Regions from separate parts of the Cellulomonas sp. P4_D11 genome, predicted to be linked through region 4. Evidence: riboswitches for the same ligand, from Rfam matches in the RefSeq annotation. Region 4 holds a riboswitch; each other region holds the start of a gene.
What was found. Region 4 has a riboswitch for S-adenosylmethionine ahead of AC1DT4_RS03075 (methylenetetrahydrofolate reductase). Riboswitches for the same ligand answer to the same signal wherever they lie in the genome.
Positions count from the first base shown of each region.

Region 1 (4,173 bases), on a different contig from region 4:
CGCGGCGGCCGCCTCGTGCTGGCCCTGGTCGACGCCGAGGATGCCTCCGCGGACGATCTCGGCCGCGTACGCGGCCTGCGACAGCCCGAGCCCGAGCACCGCGGCGCCGAACTTGTCGATGACGTCGAGCGTGTCGAACCCGACGAACGAGGGCCCGAACGGCACCCCGAGCGTGAGGGTCGGGTACAGGTACGCGAGGTTGTACCAGAGCAGCAGCTGCAGGATCAGCGGCACGGACCGGAACACCCAGATGTAGGCCCACGACACCGACCGCAGCAGGGGGGAGCGGGACAGCCGCATGAGCGCGAGCACGGCGCCCAGCCCGAACCCGACCACGGCCGAGGCGGCGGTCAGCCGCAGCGTGCCCCAGAGGCCGTCGAGCACGGACGGCCAGGTGAGGTACTGCCAGACGACGGACCACTCCCAGCGGGGGTTGGTCACCAGCGAGCTGATGACCATCGCGACCAGGACGGCCACGACGGCCGTGGCGATCCAGCGGCCGGGGTGGCGGGCCGCGACGACGCGGGGCTCGTCGGCAGGTTCGCGGACGGGTGGGGGGGACAGGACGAGGGACTCGTCCTGGTGCAGATAGGCGGTGGACACGGTCACTCCGGGGAGGTGGGAGACGGACGGGACGGGGGCGGGTCCGTACAGAGCCACTTCTCGAACGCGAGCGGCCCGATGTCCTCCGGCTCCGCGGTGGTGTCGAACAGGGGCGTGAAGCCGGTCGCGAGGTAGAGCGCGGCGGCCTCGGGCTGGCGCGGCCCGGTGGTGAGGTAGAGCCGCTGGTAGCCGGCGGCCACCGCGCGGGCCTCGAGCTCGGCGAGCACCCGGCGCGAGAGCCCGCGACGGCGGTGCGCCGAGCTGGTCCAGATCCGCTTGTACTCGGCGGTCCGCACGGTCGGCAGCCCGTCGGCGTCGCGCGTCCCGGGACGGGTCAGCCGGGCGGCGTCCCCCAGCTCGGGCTCGGCGCGCAGCCGGTACGCGCCGCCGGCGACGGCCACGCCGTCCTCGAGCAGGAGGATCAGGTCTCCGTCGGGCGCCGCGAACTGGTGGGCCGGGTAGCGCTCGAGCTCCTGGCGCAGGGCGTCGACGCCGAAGTGGTCTCCGTAGCGCGACGAGTACTCGTGCGCGAGCTCGTCCAGCAGGGGCCGGACCTCGTCGTCGAGCAGGCCGAACGAGCCGACGGTGAGCTCCGTCCTGGCAGCGGTCGTCGTCATGTCAGGCCGTCGCGGCGTAGCGGGCGGCGGCGAGCGGGAGGCCCAGCGTGTCGCGCAGCGTGGTGCCCGGGTAGGCGGCGCGGAAGCGGTCGGCCGCACGCAGCAGGGGCACGACGCCGTCGACGAGGGCCGGCAGGTCGGTGTGCACCGACGCCGGACGCACGACGAACCCGTCGGCGATCTCGTCGTCCACCCAGGTGGAGACCAGCTCCGCGAAGCCCGCGGTGGTGCCGACGAACGACAGGGTGCCGGTGTCGACGCCGTCGAGGTCGGCGAGCAGCTCGTGCCGGGCCTGGGCGCTCGCCCGGTCCGGTCCGACGACGAGGTGGGCGTCCACCAGCACCCGGACGTCCCGCGGGTCCCGGCCGGCCGCGGCGACGGCGGCCAGCACGCGCACCCGCGCCTGCGCGGCCTCGTCGGGACCCGTCGCCCGGACCCGCACGACGTCCGCGTGCCGCCCGGCGAGCTCGAGCGAGGCGGCCGTGCCGGCCCGCACGACGACCGGCGGACGCCCCTGCGGCGGGCGCGACGCGGCGGCGGCGGGCTTCGGCGCGAAGTGCACCCKGTCGTGCGCGACGAACCGGGGCCGCGCCGACGGTGCGACCGCGTCGTCGCCACGGTCCCAGTGCCGCCCGACCACCCCGGCCGCCTCCGACGCAGCCGCGACCGCCGACTGCTCGACCGCGACAGACCGCGGGCCGGCCGTCGGCACGTCGTCGATCCGCGTGTCCCAGCCGATCTGCCAGCCGGCGCGGCCGTCGCTCACCTGGTCGATGGTCGCGATCGCCTTCGCCACGTGGGCCGGCGCGGTGTGGGTGGTGCCGACGGTGGACACGAGCCCGATGCCGGACGTGCGGGGCGCGAGCCGGGCCGCGACGAGCGCCGCGTCGAGCCGGCCCTGCAGGGTGGTGTTCCGGCTGGGACGCAGCGCGAAGTCGTCGTCGAAGACCACGAAGTCGAGCGCTCCGCGCTGGGCGACGGCCACCAGCTCGAGCAGGCGGGCGGCGTCGAACAGCCGCTGGCCCTGCGAGCCGTGGTCGCGCCAGGCGGCGGCGTGGGCGCCGGTGTCGCTGAGATCGATGCCGAGATGGGCGTGACGGGACATGGGTGATCCGTTCGGGGTGCTGGTTCAGGGCGCGCCTCGCCGAGCGCCGGGCGCGTCGGGGTACGCGTCGCGCGCCCCGGTCGCGGGGCGTGCGGAGGGGTGGGTCAGCCGGTCAGCGGCGACAGAGGGCCGGACAGGAACGCGTCAGCATCGAACGGGCGGTGGTCCCGGTCGCGTCCATGGTCCGTCCTCTCGTCCCGGCGGCTGCCGGGGCTCGCATGTTGTCGACGGCGGCACCGGACCACCGTGACCAGGTCCTCACCCGGGGCACCCCGCCACGCGGAGGGTTGCCATCCAGCTAGCCGGGGCTTCGCACTGGAAATCTTGACCTTATTGGTAGGGAATTTAGACAGGGTCCGCGTGACCGTCAAACACCCGACCACATCGTGAGATCCGACGTCCGACAATCGGGCGCTTTGCGGGATCCCGCGACGGGGGCGCACGATGACCTCTCGGGACGGTGTCCCTCGGGCGGAGGTGGGGGCGCGTGACACGCACGACGCTCGGCGCCCTCGTCACGACCGCGGTGCTCGTCCTGGCCGGAGGATGCTCGGCCGCCCCGGCCGAGATCCCCCCGGCGCCCGTGGTTGTCGCCGCCCCGGTGACGGTCGCGAAGGCGGCCGCCCCCGCGGTGGCCGTGCCGCCGCCCGCCGACCTCTCCGCCCTGCCGGTCACCGACCCCCTGCACGTCGTGGCCGGGCTGCCCGGCACGGACGGGCTCACGCAGCGCGCCAGCGACGACCCGGCGCTCGGCCGGTGGCAGACCGCCGTCGTCGTCCGCGACACGGCCGCGCGCGTGGCACCCGCCGGCGCGGCCGTGGGCGTCGTGCCGGCCCTCACCCTCTCGGTCCGCACCACGCTGCCCGTGATCGACCAGCGGGGGCGGTGGTTGCGCGTCATGCTCGCCACGCGCGGCGCCCTGCCCAGCCAGGACCCGTCCCAGGTCAACGACCGCAGCGCGTGGATCGACTCGGCCGACACCGAGGCGGCGGGCACCAGCTGGACCGTCCAGGTCGACACGACCGCGCAGACGATCACGGTCGACGACGGCACCACGACCCGGGTCCTCCCGGTGAAGGCGACGGGCAGCCCCGACAAGCCGACCCCGCACGTGCCCGCGTTCCTGGTGGGCACGCGCTGGCTGGAACCGGGTACCACCACGCCGCGCGTCCTGCTCCTGTCGACCCAGAGCGAGACCATGGACGACTACGACAAGAAGACGCACACATCGGCCACGGCCATCCACACGACGACGCTGCGCGGCACGGGCGCCGTCTCCAACGGCTGCGTCCGGGTGGCCGACGACGTCCTCGACGTCCTCTGGCAGGCACCGGCCGGGACGGTCGTGACGACGGTCGGCTGAGCGGTTCGACGGGCGGACCCGCCGCCGCGCCCCTAACCTCCGGGGATGCGTCCGCTCCCGCTCCGCCGCCGTGCACTGGTGCGCGCCGCGCTGTTCGGGATCGCGTTCACGGTCCCCGTCGCCGTGCTCGCCTACTTTGTGCGCGCGCAGGTCGACGACGTGCTGCGCCTCGACCGGCAGGCGATCGAGGCCGCGACCGACTTCACGCGCGCGCACCCCGGCCTCGAGCAGGCGCTGGTCGCCTGGCAGCAGATCTTCCAGGCCAAGTGGGTGAACCTGGCCGCCACGCTGGTCTGCGTCTGGGTGTGGCGCCGCCACGGCCTGACCACGCGAGCGCTGTGGGCGTTCCTCACGATCATGGCCGCCTGGGCGGTGCAGCTGGGCGCCAAGGGGCTGGTGCAGCGGGCGCGGCCGGTGGTCGAGGACGCCCTGGAGCACGCCCCCGGGTCGAGCTTCCCGTCCGGCCACGCGACCAACACGGCCGC
Region 1 covers NZ_JBFUIK010000018.1:60,792-64,964, forward strand. The annotation lists gene AC1DT4_RS12910 (amino acid ABC transporter permease) at 1-603, opposite strand, end outside; gene AC1DT4_RS12915 (GNAT family N-acetyltransferase) at 606-1,220, opposite strand; gene AC1DT4_RS12920 (LLM class flavin-dependent oxidoreductase) at 1,222-2,325, opposite strand; SAM riboswitch class IV at 2,538-2,655, opposite strand; gene AC1DT4_RS12925 (L,D-transpeptidase) at 2,813-3,688, shown strand; gene AC1DT4_RS12930 (phosphatase PAP2 family protein) at 3,734-4,173, shown strand, end outside.
Region 1: linked by a shared signal. The riboswitch ahead of AC1DT4_RS12920 (LLM class flavin-dependent oxidoreductase) and the one ahead of AC1DT4_RS03075 (methylenetetrahydrofolate reductase) in region 4 are both predicted to bind S-adenosylmethionine.

Region 2 (4,173 bases), on a different contig from region 4:
CCATTCTCCCCATCGTCGCCCGATCCGATCGCGAGAACGTCACTTCGCCGGGAGAACGGCACCTCGAAGTGACGTTCTGGCGGCGAAGTGACGTTCTCGGTCGGGCGGGCCGGGGGGTGGCAGGGCGGCGGTCAGTCGTCCAGGGCCGGGCCGCAGGCGGCTGCGGCTGTCGCGGCCAGGTGGTCCAGGCCGTGCACGGCGAGCAGCGGGCGCGTGTCGTCGACGACCGCCCAGCAGCCGTCGACCACCTCGTACCGGACGGCCGGACCTGACGCGAGGTACGCGGTGAGCGCCTCGACCAGGCGGTCGACGGCCTCGCTCGTCGTCCCGACGCCCACCGACGCGCGGATGGCGCCGCCCGACGCGCCGAGGTGCGCGAGCAGCGGGTGCGCGCAGAAGCGGCCGTCGCGGACGCCGATGCCGTGCTCGGCGGCGAGGTACGCGGCGACCAGGCCCGGGTCGTGACCCGGCACGGTGAACGTGAGGACGCCGACCGGCGCCGCGGAGTCCGGCCAGATGCGCGCGATCTCGACACCGTCGATGCCCGAGAGCCCCTCGACGAGCCGCGCCCGCAGCGCCTCCTCGTGCGCGGCGAGGGCGCCGGCGGGGAGGGCCGCCAGCTGGTCGCACGCCTCGGCCAGGGCGATCGCGCCGAGCACGTTCGGCGAGCCCGCCTCGTGCCGCGCCGGCGCCGGCTGCCAGACCGTCCGATCGGTCCGCACGTCGCGCACCGCACCTCCCCCTGCGAGGTACGGCGTGCCCGTGTCGAGCCAGTCGCGGCGGCCGACGAGGGCCCCCGCGCCGAACGGTGCGTACGTCTTGTGGCCCGAGAAGGCGACGTAGTCGGCGTCCGTCGACGTCAGCGAGAAGCCCCGGTGCGGGACCAGCTGCGCGCCGTCGACCGCGACCCGGGCGCCCTCGGCGTGGGCGAGTGCGACGACCTCGTCGATCGGCAGCGCCTCCCCCGTCACGTTGGAGGCGCCCGTGACGGTGACCAGGGCGTACGGCTGCCGGGCGAGCTCGGCGCGCAGGGCATCGAGGGTCGCGGCCACGGTGTCGCGGATGGGCAGGATCGTCGTGCGGTTGCCGTGCCGCTCGGACGACTGCACCCAGGGCAGCAGGTTGGCGTGGTGCTCGACGTCCAGCACCAGCACCCGACCGCCGGACGGCACGACGCCGGCCAGCAGGTTGAGGGAGTCCGTGGTGTTGCGCGTGATGATCGCGACGTCGTCGGGACGCGCGTCGACGAACCGCGCGATCGTCTGCCGCGCGGACTCGTACAGCGCGGTGGACACCTGCGACAGGTACCCGGCGCCGCGGTGCACGGAGGCGTAGAGCGGCAGCACCTCGGTCACGCGCGCCGCGACAGCCTCGAGCGCGGGCGCGCTGGCGGCGTAGTCGAGGTTGGCGTACACGCGCTGGGTGCCGTCCACGAGCGGGACGGTGGTGGTGCCGCCGACGACGGGGAGCAGCGCACCCACGACGTCGACGGAAGCACACGAGGTGCGCTCGGCGATGATGGTCATGGTGGTCCTCCGACACGTTCCGGGGGGACACCCTCGACAGGTGGGACCCCGCGCTTGCCGAACCCCGGACGGGGCGCGGCCAGGTCGTCACCCGGGGCACCCCACCGCGGAGGAGGGTTGCCGGCCAGCGAGCCGGGGCTTGACGCTGGCGCTCATGACCTGCAACGAGGGTCGCGGCAGCCCGCGGCACCTGTCAACGCACCGCGCGGTTCGTCTCGCCTGACGGGACACCGTGTCCACCAGTTGGTTCGGACCTGCCGACCGCGCGTAGCATCACCGGCACCATCCAGAGCGGCTGAGAGATCTGGCTCGACGACGCCGCAGCAACCCGCGGGCACCACGTGCCCGGCCGAGGGTGCTACCGCCAGGACCGATGAGACGAGGCCGTTGATGAGCTACGCCGGTGACCTGACCCCCCAGCAGGCCTGGGACCTCCTGACGTCCGACGAGACCGCCGTGCTCGTCGACGTCCGCACGGACGCCGAGTGGCGGTACGTCGGCATCCCCGACTCCGCGGCGCTCGACGGGCGCGCGGCCCTGGTCGAGTGGGTCTCCTACCCGTCGGGACGGCCCAACCCACAGTTCCTCAAGCAGCTCGCCGACGCCGGCGTCGGGGCCGGTCGACCCGTGGTGTTCCTGTGCCGCTCCGGCGTCCGGTCGATCGCCGCCGCGCAGGCCGCGACCGCCGCGGGCCTGGGCCCGGCCTACAACGTGCTCGAGGGCTTCGAGGGTGACGTCGGCCCCGACGGTCACCGCGGTCACTCCGGCTGGCGCGCCGCCGGCCTGCCGTGGCGGCAGGCGTGAACCCCCGGCGCGTCCCCGGCCCCGGCGACTGGGACGACCGCCGCGCCCCGCGCACCGACCTGCGGCCCGACACCCTCGCCGTGCGCGGCGGGCTGGTCCGCTCGCAGTTCCAGGAGACCTCCGAGGCGATCTTCCTGACGCAGGGGTACGTCTACGACGCCGCCGCGGAGGCCGAGGCCGCGTTCGCCGGCGAGGCCGACCGGTTCCTCTACAGCCGCTACAACAACCCGACGGTGTCCACGTTCGAGGAGCGCCTGCGGCTGCTCGAGGGCGCCGAGGCGGCGTTCGCGACGGCGTCGGGCATGTCCGCGGTGTTCACGTCGCTCGCCGCGCTCGTGCAGTCGGGGTCGCGCATCGTGTCCGCGCGCGCGCTGTTCGGGTCGACCGTCGTGATCTTCGAGGAGATCCTGGCCAAGTGGGGCGTGCGCACCGACTACGTCGACGGGCACGAGCTCTCGCAGTGGGAGGAGGCGCTCTCGACGCCGGCGGACGTCGTGTTCTTCGAGACGCCGTCCAACCCCATGCAGGACCTGGTCGACATCGCCGCCGTCAGCCGGCTGGCGCACGCCGCCGGCGCGACCGTCGTCGTCGACAACGTGTTCGCCACCCCGGTGCTCTCGCGGCCCCTCGAGCTCGGCGCGGACGTCGTCGTGTACTCGGCGACCAAGCACATCGACGGCCAGGGGCGGGTGCTCGGCGGCGCGATCCTGGGCACCGACGAGTACATCCACGGGCCGGTGCAGACGCTCATCCGGAACACCGGGCCGTCGCTGTCGGCGTTCAACGCGTGGGTGCTGCTCAAGGGCCTCGAGACGCTGTCGCTGCGCGTGCGGCACCAGACGGCGTCGGCCCTGCAGGTGGCGACCTGGCTCGAGCAGCAGCCCGGCGTGTCGCTGGTCCGCTACCCGTACCTGGCGAGCCACCCGCAGCACGAGCTCGCGCTCGCGCAGCAGTCCGGCGGCGGGACCGTCGTGACGTTCAACCTCGCAGTGCCGGCGGGCGCGCAGCCCGACGTCGCCAAGAAGGTGACGTTCGGCGTGCTCGACGCGCTGCGGATCGTCGACATCTCCAACAACCTCGGCGACGCCAAGTCGATGGTCACGCACCCGGCGACGACGACGCACCGCAAGCTGGGCCCCGAGGGGCGCGCGGCCGTCGGCATCGGCGAGTCGACCGTGCGGCTGTCGGTGGGCCTCGAGGACCCGGCGGACCTCATCGACGACCTGACGCAGGCGCTCGACACACTGGGGTGACACCTCCCTGATCCCGCCGTCGGGAGCGGAACACTGGCGGCGTGAGCAACTCGTCGTCGCTGGTCCGACTCCTGGTCGGAGTGCTGGCCGGGGTGGTCGTCGCCGCCGTCGTCGGCTGGACGTCGGCGGTCGCCGCGGTCCTCGCCGGCTGGGCGACCGTGGCCGCGGTGTTCGTCGTGTGGACCTGGGCGGCGGTCGCGCCGATGGGTCCCGACGACACCGCGTCGCACGCCACGCGCGAGGAGCCCACCCGGTTCGGCGCGCACGCCGTCGTCCTCGCCGCGGCGCTGGTCACCCTGGTCGGGGTCGTCGTCGTGCTGGTCGAGAAGGAGATCGGCCAGCTGCTGCCGACGATCGCCGTGCTCGCCAGCGTGCTGGCGTCGTGGGCCGCGATCCACACGGTGTTCGCGCTGCGGTACGCGCGCATGTACCTGACCGACGGCGCCGGTGGGATCGACTTCCACATGCGAGAGGCGCCGCGGTACACCGACTTCGCGTACGTCGCCGTGACCGTCGGCATGAGCTTCGCCATCTCCGACACCGACCTGGGCTCGTCGTCGATGCGCCGGACCGCGCTCGGGCACGCGCTG
Region 2 covers NZ_JBFUIK010000009.1:47,882-52,054, reverse strand. The annotation lists gene AC1DT4_RS07720 (aminotransferase class V-fold PLP-dependent enzyme) at 132-1,526, opposite strand; SAM riboswitch class IV at 1,572-1,686, opposite strand; SAM riboswitch class I at 1,806-1,906, shown strand; gene AC1DT4_RS07715 (rhodanese-like domain-containing protein) at 1,917-2,330, shown strand; gene AC1DT4_RS07710 (O-succinylhomoserine sulfhydrylase) at 2,390-3,583, shown strand; gene AC1DT4_RS07705 (DUF1345 domain-containing protein) at 3,625-4,173, shown strand, end outside.
Region 2: linked by a shared signal. The riboswitch ahead of AC1DT4_RS07715 (rhodanese-like domain-containing protein) and the one ahead of AC1DT4_RS03075 (methylenetetrahydrofolate reductase) in region 4 are both predicted to bind S-adenosylmethionine.

Region 3 (4,173 bases), on a different contig from region 4:
GTCGCCCGCTCGGGCACGACGCTCGGCCGGGTGCCGCCCTCCAGCACCACGCCGTGCACGCGGTCGCTCGGCGGGAGGTGCTGACGCAGCATCGCGACGGCCTGGTAGTTCAACGCCACGGCGTCCAGAGCGTTGCGGCCCATGAACGGGCTGGCCGACGCGTGCGCGGCAACCCCGCGGTACGTCACGCGGAGCTGCCGCCGGCCGAGGAACGGGTGGTCGACGACGTCGTAGCCGAACGGGTGGACCATGATCGCGGCGTCGACCCCCGCGAAGAACCCGTTGCGCGCCAGGATCTCCTTGCCCGAGCTGCCCTCCTCCGCGGGCGTGCCCAGCAGCAGCACCCGGCCGGGCAGCTCGAGCCCGTCCGCGACAGCCTGCCGCAGCGCGAGGAACGCTCCCGCCGCCGCGCCCACGATCAGGTGATGGCCGCACGCGTGACCGAGGCCGGGCAGGGCGTCGTACTCGGCGAGGATCGCGATCGTCGGGCCGGCCTCCGCGCGCGGCGCGCCGTCGTCGGGTCCGTCGGCGGTCAGGCCGGCCCGCAGCGACGTCGACAACCCGTGCGAGCCCACCGTGGAGGGCACGCCGTGCCGGCCCAGCAGGTCCGCGACCGTGGCGACCGAGCGGACCTCGCGGAACGCCTCCTCCGGGTGCGCGTGGATCGCGTGGGCCACGTCGAGCACGTCCGACTCCCCCGCCTTCGCCGCCGCCCGCACGCGGGCGCGCGCGGGCTCGTCGGCGCCCGCGAACGGCGAGGTCAGCGGCACGAACGAGGCGCGACGTCGCTCGGTGAGCGCACGGAGCTCGTCGAGGAACGCGGTGGACGGGGTGGTCATCCGACGGGCGCCTCGGCCGGCAGCCCGGCGTCCTTCCACGCGGGGAAGCCGCCCTCGACGTGGACGACGTCGGTGAAGCCCCTGGCCCGGAGCTCGGCGGCGACCGGCCCGGACCCGCGCACCGAGCCGCAGACGACCACGATCGGCGTGTCCAGGGACACGACGGGCGCGTGCCTGGTGGCGGCGGTGAGGTCGAACTCCTCCTCGATCGCGTACCGGTCGGCGACCGTCGCGCCGGGGATGGCGCCCGTGCGGGAGCGCCCGAGCTCGCTGCGCACGTCGACGAGGAAGGCGCCCGCGGCCACGCGCTCGGCGGCCTCCGTCGGGCTCACCACGGGCGCCAGGGCCGCGGCCTCCTCGAGGCTCAGGTGCTCGGCCGGCGCGCCGGCGCGGGAGGTGGTGTCGGTCATGGTCGGTCTCCTCTGGCAGGGCGAGGGCCGTGCGCTGGTCAGCGCGGCGCTGGAGGGTCCGGCGCGGCCGACCGAGATGTCAACGATCACTCCCGCGTTCTCACATTCCGGGATACGGGCGCCGTGTCCATCTACTGAGACGTCCGACAGGACCGTTGACGACGGCGGACGGCGTGCCTACCTTCGCCGCGGTCTCGAGCCCCGACGTCAAACCCTGGTTGGTCGGGCAGCAACCCTTCGCGTGACGGGGTGCTCCAGGTGACGACCCGGCACGGCGCCCGCCGTGCAAGCACAGACCCGTCGGACCCGGTCCGGCAGATCGAGGACCTCCGATGCACGCCTCCTTCCGGGACGTGAGATGAACCGCTACGTCGCCACCCGCCTCGGGCAGGCGGTCCTGGTGCTCTGGGCCGCCTGGTCGGTGGCGTTCGTCGTGCTCTACGCGCTGCCCGGCGACCCCGTCTCGCTCATGTACGGGGGCGAGTCGTCCGACGTCACGCCCGAGCAGCTGGACGCGCTGCGGGCGCAGTACGGGCTGGACCAGCCGCTGCCCGTGCAGTACGTGACGCAGCTGGGCGCCCTGCTGCGCGGCGACCTCGGCACGTCCGTCGTCCTGCACCGGCCCGTGGCGGCGCTGATCGCCGAGGCGATCCCGCCCACGGCCGCCATCGCCGGCGCGGCGTTCGTGCTGGCGCTGGTGCTGGGCGGCGGGCTGGCGGTCGTCGCCACCCTTGCCCGCAGCCGTGGCCTGGCCAACGCGCTGCTGGGCCTCCCGCCGCTCGGCGTCGCCATCCCGTCCTTCTGGTTCGGTCTGATGCTCGTGCAGTGGTTCTCGTTCGCGAACCCGATCTTCCCGGCCGTGGGCAACAAGGGGTTCGCCTCGATCGTGCTGCCCGCCGTGACCCTCGCGGTGCCGACCGCCGCGCTCATCGCGCAGATGCTCTCCCGCTCCCTGCGGCACACCCTGGGCCAGCCGTACGTCGACACCGCGCGCGCCAAGGGCGCCGGACCGGGGCGCGTGCACTTCCGGCACGCGCTGCGCAACGCCTCGCTGCCCGCGCTCACGGTGGTCGGCCTGGTCATCGGCGAGCTCCTCGCGGGCGCGGTGGTCACCGAGACCGTGTTCTCCCGCGCCGGGATCGGCCGACTCACCGCCACCTCGGTCGGCGCCCAGGACATCCCCGTGGTGCAGGGCATCGTGCTCTTCGCCGCCGCCGTGTTCGTGCTGGTCAACCTCGCGGTCGACCTGCTGTACCCGCTGCTCGACCCGAGGATCGTCCGGCGGTCGCGGCAGCCGAGGCCCGCCGCGGCGCCCGCCGAGGCCGCGCCGGCCCGCCGGCCCGTGACGGCGGGGGTGTGAGATGACCGACGTCCTCGACCAGAGGCCGGCAGCCGACGACTTCGCCGCCACCTCGGCCGACCGCCTGGCGGACGCGCTGCGCGACCGGCAGGACGCCGCGACCCCCGGACGGCTCGCCTGGGTGGGCGAGCTCGCGCACCGGCCCGGGCTGCTGCTCGCCATCGCCTGGCTCGCCCTCGTGCTGGTGGCCGCGTTCGTGCCGCAGGTGCTCGCCCCCGGCGACCCGCTCACGGGCGTGCCGGCCGACAAGCTGCAGGCACCGTCGGCGGCGCACTGGTTCGGCACCGACCAGCTGGGCCGCGACCTGTACACGCGGGTGGTGCACGGCACGCAGCTGACCCTCGAGGCCGCGCTCGTCGCCGTCGGGGTCGGCCTGCTGGTCGGCGCGCTCGTCGGCCTGGTGGCCGGCTTCGTCGGCGGCCTGTTCGACGATGTCGTGATGCGCGCGGTCGACGTGCTGCTGTCCATCCCGGCGCTCCTGCTCTCGCTCGCGCTCATCACGGCGCTCGGCTTCGGCACCGTCAAGGTCGCGATCGCCGTCGGCCTGGCCAGCGTTGCCACGGTCGCGCGCATCATGCGCTCCGAGGTGCTGCGGGTGCGGTCCTCGGTGTACGTGGAGGCCGCGCACGCGGGCGGCAGCCGGTGGTGGTCCGTCCTGTTCCGCCACGTGCTGCCCAACGCCGCCGGGCCCGTGGTGGTCCTGGCCGCCCTCCAGCTCGGGGCGGCGATCCTGGCCGTGTCGGCCCTGAGCTTCCTCGGCTATGGCGCCCCGCCGCCCGCGCCGGAATGGGGTGCGCTCGTGTCCGGAGGCCGCGACTACCTGCGGACGTCCTGGTGGCTGACGACGCTGCCCGGCCTGACCATCGCCGTCAGCGTGCTGGCCGCCGGCCGGATCTCCCGTGCCCTCGACCGCCCGGACGGAGGTGCGGCATGAGCGAGCGCCTGCTCACCGTCACCGACCTCGCGGTCGCCTACCAGGCCCGCCGCGGGACGGTCCGCGCGGTCCGGGACGTGTCGCTGCACGTCGACGCGGGCGAGACGGTCGCCGTGGTAGGTGAGTCCGGGTCCGGCAAGTCGACCACCGCCGCGGCCGTGGTCCGGCTGCTCGCCCCCGCCGCCGTCATCGACCACGGCAGCATCGACCTGCTGGGCCACGACATGGCGCGCGCCTCGCAGCGCGAGCTGCGCACCGTCCGCGGCCTGCTCGTCGGGCTGGTCCCGCAGGACCCGACCGTCTCGCTCAACCCCGTCACCCGCGTGGGCGAGCAGGTGGCCGAGGTGCTGCGCATCCACGGCCTCGCCGACCGCAGGAACGCCGCCATCGAGGCCGTCGAGGCCCTCCGCCGGGCTGGGCTGAGCGACCCGGAGGTCCGGGCCCGGCAGTACCCGCACGAGCTGTCCGGCGGCATGCGGCAGCGCGTGCTCATCGCCATCGCGCTCGCGGCGCAGCCACGCCTGCTGGTGGCCGACGAGCCGACGAGCGCGCTCGACGTCACCGTGCAGCGCCAGATCCTCGACCACCTCGAGCAGCTGACGACCGGGACCGGGACGGGCGTGCTCCTCA
Region 3 covers NZ_JBFUIK010000049.1:5,060-9,232, forward strand. The annotation lists gene AC1DT4_RS18970 (M20 family metallopeptidase) at 1-839, opposite strand, end outside; gene AC1DT4_RS18975 (rhodanese-like domain-containing protein) at 836-1,249, opposite strand; SAM riboswitch class IV at 1,440-1,547, shown strand; gene AC1DT4_RS18980 (ABC transporter permease) at 1,608-2,609, shown strand; gene AC1DT4_RS18985 (ABC transporter permease) at 2,611-3,543, shown strand; gene AC1DT4_RS18990 (dipeptide ABC transporter ATP-binding protein) at 3,540-4,173, shown strand, end outside.
Region 3: linked by a shared signal. The riboswitch ahead of AC1DT4_RS18980 (ABC transporter permease) and the one ahead of AC1DT4_RS03075 (methylenetetrahydrofolate reductase) in region 4 are both predicted to bind S-adenosylmethionine.

Region 4 (4,173 bases):
GTCGGCAGCGGCGGCAGGTTGAGCCGGGCCGCCTGGGCGACCTTGCGCTCGTCGAACGAGCCGCGGCTGAAGGCGGACTCGTCGAGCGCCGCCACGCGGTCGCGCACGGCCGGGTTGACCACGCCGGGCGCCGTGCGGCGCGAGCTGACCGCGTCGGACGCGGCGAGCAGCTGCTCGTGGATGGCCTCGCGACCCTCGGTCAGGCCCTCGGCGAGCGTGACGACCTCGACGACCTTCTCGTCGGCGAACGCGAGCCAGGTCTTCAGCGTCGCGTCGAGGTTCGGCTCGTCCTCGAGCGTGTGCGGGACGTGGAACAGCGACGTCGAGGTGCCGACGGTCACCGCGGCGGCGCCGAGGCCCTCGAGCTGCTCGAGGACGGCCAGCTTGGCGTCGAGGTCGGCGCGCCAGATGTTGTGGCCGTCGATCACGCCGGCGACCAGCGTCTTGGTCTCGAGGCCGGGGACCTTCTCCGTCGGCGCGTGGCCGCGGACCAGGTCGATGCCGATGGCCTCGACGTCGGTGGCGGCGAGCACCGGGAACGCCGCGCCGAGGTCGCCGTAGGGCGCCGCGACGAGGATCGCCGGGCGCTGCGGGCGGGTCAGGTCGGTGGCCAGCGCGCGGTACGCCTCGATGACGGACGCGAGCAGCTGCTCGGCCGGGACGGCGACCGAGTCGGAGACCAGGGCCGGCTCCTCCAGCTGGACCCAGGTGGCGCCGGCGGCGGCGAGGGCCTCCAGCAGCTCCGCGTAGACGGGCAGCAGGTCGGCCAGGCGGTCGATCGGCGCGAAGCCCTCGGGTGCGTCCTCGGTCGCCTTGGCCAGGGCGAGGTACGTGACGGGGCCGACGAGGACCGGCCGCGTGAGCACGCCGTCCGCCAGCGCCTCCGTGAACTCCCGGACCGGGCGGTCGCTGGCGAACCGGAACGTGGTCTCCGGGCCGATCTCGGGGACCAGGTAGTGGTAGTTGGTGTCGAACCACTTGGTCATCTCGAGCGGCAGGTCGTCGCCGCGACCGCGGGCCACGGTCGAGTAGCCGGCGAGGTCGAGCGCGCCGTCGGCGCCGACCACGTCCGCGAAACGGGCCGGCACGGCGCCGACCACGGCGGTGGCGTCGAGCACGTGGTCGTAGAACGAGAACGCGCTCGGGATGGCCGGCACGTCGGTGGCCAGGCCCAGCTCGGCCAGGCGGGTGCGCGTGCGGCGGCGCAGGTCCGCGGCGGTCGCCTCGACCTCGTCGGCGGTGGTGCGACCGGCCCAGAAGGCCTCGAGGGCCTTCTTGAGCTCGCGGCGGGGGCCGATGCGGGGGTAGCCGAGCACGGAGCTGGCGGGGAAGGTCGGGTTGCTCATGTGGTTCTCAGTCCCTCGGGGGTCGGGCGGGTGCCGTGTCCTGCGGCCATCCGGCCAGGTCGGGAGCTGTCCGAGCTCCGCCGTCGAGGTGTGCACCCTCGAGCAGGTCAAGTGCGGCATGGTGCTGGTTGAACGTGTACAGGTGGACGCCGGGTGCTCCGCCGTCCAGGACGCCGTTGACGAGGTCGACGCTGGCGCGGATCCCCCGGCGGTGGCGGTCGAGCTCGTCGTCGGCGGAGCCGAGCAGGTCCAGGAGATTCTGCGGCACGGGGACGCCGGTCAGCTCCTGCACCCGCAGCAGGCGGGCCGGGTCGGTGGTCGGGATGATGCCCGGGATGATCGGGATGGTGACGCCGGCCTCGCGGGCCTCCGCCACGATACCCAGGTAGTCGTCGGCGTCGAAGAAGACCTGCGTGATAGCGAAGTCAGCGCCGGCCTGCTGCTTGGCCAGCAGCGACGCCACGTCCTGCGCGCGCGTGCCGCCCGTGGCGTGGTTGCCGCGCGGGAACGCCGCGACCGCGACCGACAGCGGCCGGACCCGGGCGCGGACCGCCTGCGACGGGCTGTCGGCGCAGCGCTGGGCCTCGATGTCGCGCAGCAGCTCGACCAGCTCGCCGGCCGTCTGCAGGCCGTCGGGGTGCGCCTCCCAGTCGCCGCGGTCCGACGGCGGGTCTCCGCGCAGCGCCAGGAACGAGCGGAGCCCCTCGTCGAGGAACTCCCCGACGATCTCCGTGATCTCCGCGCGCGACGTCCCGACGCAGGTCAGGTGGGCGATCGGGTTGAGGGTCGTCTCGCGCAGCAGCCGGCGGACCAGCGCGCGCGTGGTGACCCGGGTCTTGCCTGACGCGCCATACGTCACCGAGACGAAGTCCGGGTGCACCGACTCGAGCTCCCGGATGGTCGACCACAGCCGCGGCGCGGCGTCCGGGTTGCGCGGGGGGAAGAGCTCGAACGAGATGGTCGGACGGTCGTTCGCCGTATGCGCGCGCGGCTCGGGCGCGACGTGCAGGCCGGGCGTGCGGGGTTCCACGGCGGCGGCGCTCACGGCGAGCCCGTGGCGGTGGTGGCGGTCGTCGACACCGGGCTGGTGCGGTGACACGCGGTCTGCGGGGACATGGCTCACTCCATCGTCCCTGGCGGAAGCACCCACACCCTCGGCGGGGAGGGGGGTTGCTGCGGCGTCGTCGAGCCAGGTCTCTCGGCCGCTCTGGATGGTAGGCGCGATGGTAGACCGCCGATCACATGCTGGGCAACCATGCTCGGTCCGTGAGACGTGAGCGTCCGTCGAGCGTCCCCGGTCTCAGGTCGCCGACGCGCCCGCGGGCGGGCGCGGCCGGGGCGGCGCAATGTCGCGCCCGCTCACCGGCGGGCGCGCACGTCTCCCGTCAGTGCGGGCGGCGCGGGGCGAGCGTGCTCGTCTGCAGACGGCCGCGCTGCGACGGCACGTCGAACCACGAGCTGGGGGAGCCGGCGGGGACGGACAGCAGCCCGTCCTGGACCGCCGCGAGGATCCCGGCGTCGGGGACGACGTTGTCCGTCAGAGCCTCGGCCGCCGCGCGCACGGCGTCGCGCCGGCTGTCGTGGTCGGGCATCTCCGTCATGTGCGGCACTGTAGTCCGCGTCACAGTCGGTTCCGAGACCCCCACGGCAGCGTCACCCGGCAGGAGTAGTGCTCACTCCGGCGGGTGATCGCGAGCGGCCGACGGACAGGTGGCCAGGTGGTCGTCGACGACCCCGCACGCCTGCATCGCGGCGTAGGCCGTCACCGGTCCGACGAAGCGGAATCCCAGCGACTTGAGCTCCTTGGCGAGCGCGCGCGACTCGTCGGTCTGCGCCGGGACGTCCGCCCAGGTCACAGGCCGGACGTGCGCGGTCCGGTCGGGCGCGTGCGACCACAGGACTGCGTCGAGCGTGCCGCCGGCGGCGTGCAGCTCGCGCAGCGCGCGGCCGTTGGCGATCGTCGCCTCGATCTTCGCGCGGTTGCGCACGATGCCCACGTCCGCCATCAGCCGCGCGACGTCGTCGTCCCCGAACTCGGCGACCACCTCCGGGTCGAACCCGGCGAACGCCGCCCGGAACGCGGGCCGTTTGCGCAGCACGGTGATCCAGGCGAGGCCGGACTGGAAGCCCTCGAGCGCGAACCGCTCGAACAAGGCGTGCTCGCCGTGCACGGGCACGCCCCACTCCTCGTCGTGGTACTGCTCGTAGAGGGGGTTGCCGTCACCGAAGCAACGGCCGGTGCGCGGGACGTCGGTCGAGGTCATGCGTCGCAGTCTGCCCGGCGCCGCCCACACCTCTCTGCGCCGTGTGGACGGCCGGGGGCTGTGGGCGGCTCAGGTGGCGGGGTCGGCGAGCGCGATCAGCCGGTCGATGCCGTCGAGGATGAGCACCGTCCCGAAGTCGAGCTCGGGCCCGTCGGTCCGTTCGGACCGGTCGTCCGGCCCGAACGAGAAGGCGCCCGCGGCGGAGGCGCGCAGCAGCGCCGGGTGGGTGGACGGCGACGCGAGGACGCCGATGAGGTCGCCCAGGTCCGGGGCCTCCTCGGCGTCGCTCGCCGACCCGACCGCGGTGGTGCGCGCGCTGCCGGTCAGCTCCTCGGTGACCCGCAGCTGGTCTAGCGCGTGCGTGGCCAGCAGCCCGATCGCCCCGACCTTCTGCCGCTCCGACAGCGGGGTGTCCTCCAGGGCCGCGAGCATCCCCTCCATCCAGGCGAGGCGCCCCGGCCCGACGGCGTGCAGCACGGTCGTCGTCCGGGCGAGCCACGGGTGCGCCCGCAGGATCGGCTGCTGGATGGCGAGGATCAGCTCGAGCCGCTCGCGCCAGCCGC
Region 4 covers NZ_JBFUIK010000003.1:98,631-102,803, forward strand. The annotation lists gene metE (5-methyltetrahydropteroyltriglutamate--homocysteine S-methyltransferase) at 1-1,346, opposite strand, end outside; gene AC1DT4_RS03075 (methylenetetrahydrofolate reductase) at 1,354-2,391, opposite strand; SAM riboswitch class I at 2,468-2,564, opposite strand; gene AC1DT4_RS03080 (hypothetical protein) at 2,732-2,947, opposite strand; gene AC1DT4_RS03085 (DNA-3-methyladenine glycosylase I) at 3,020-3,610, opposite strand; gene AC1DT4_RS03090 (TetR/AcrR family transcriptional regulator) at 3,680-4,173, opposite strand, start outside.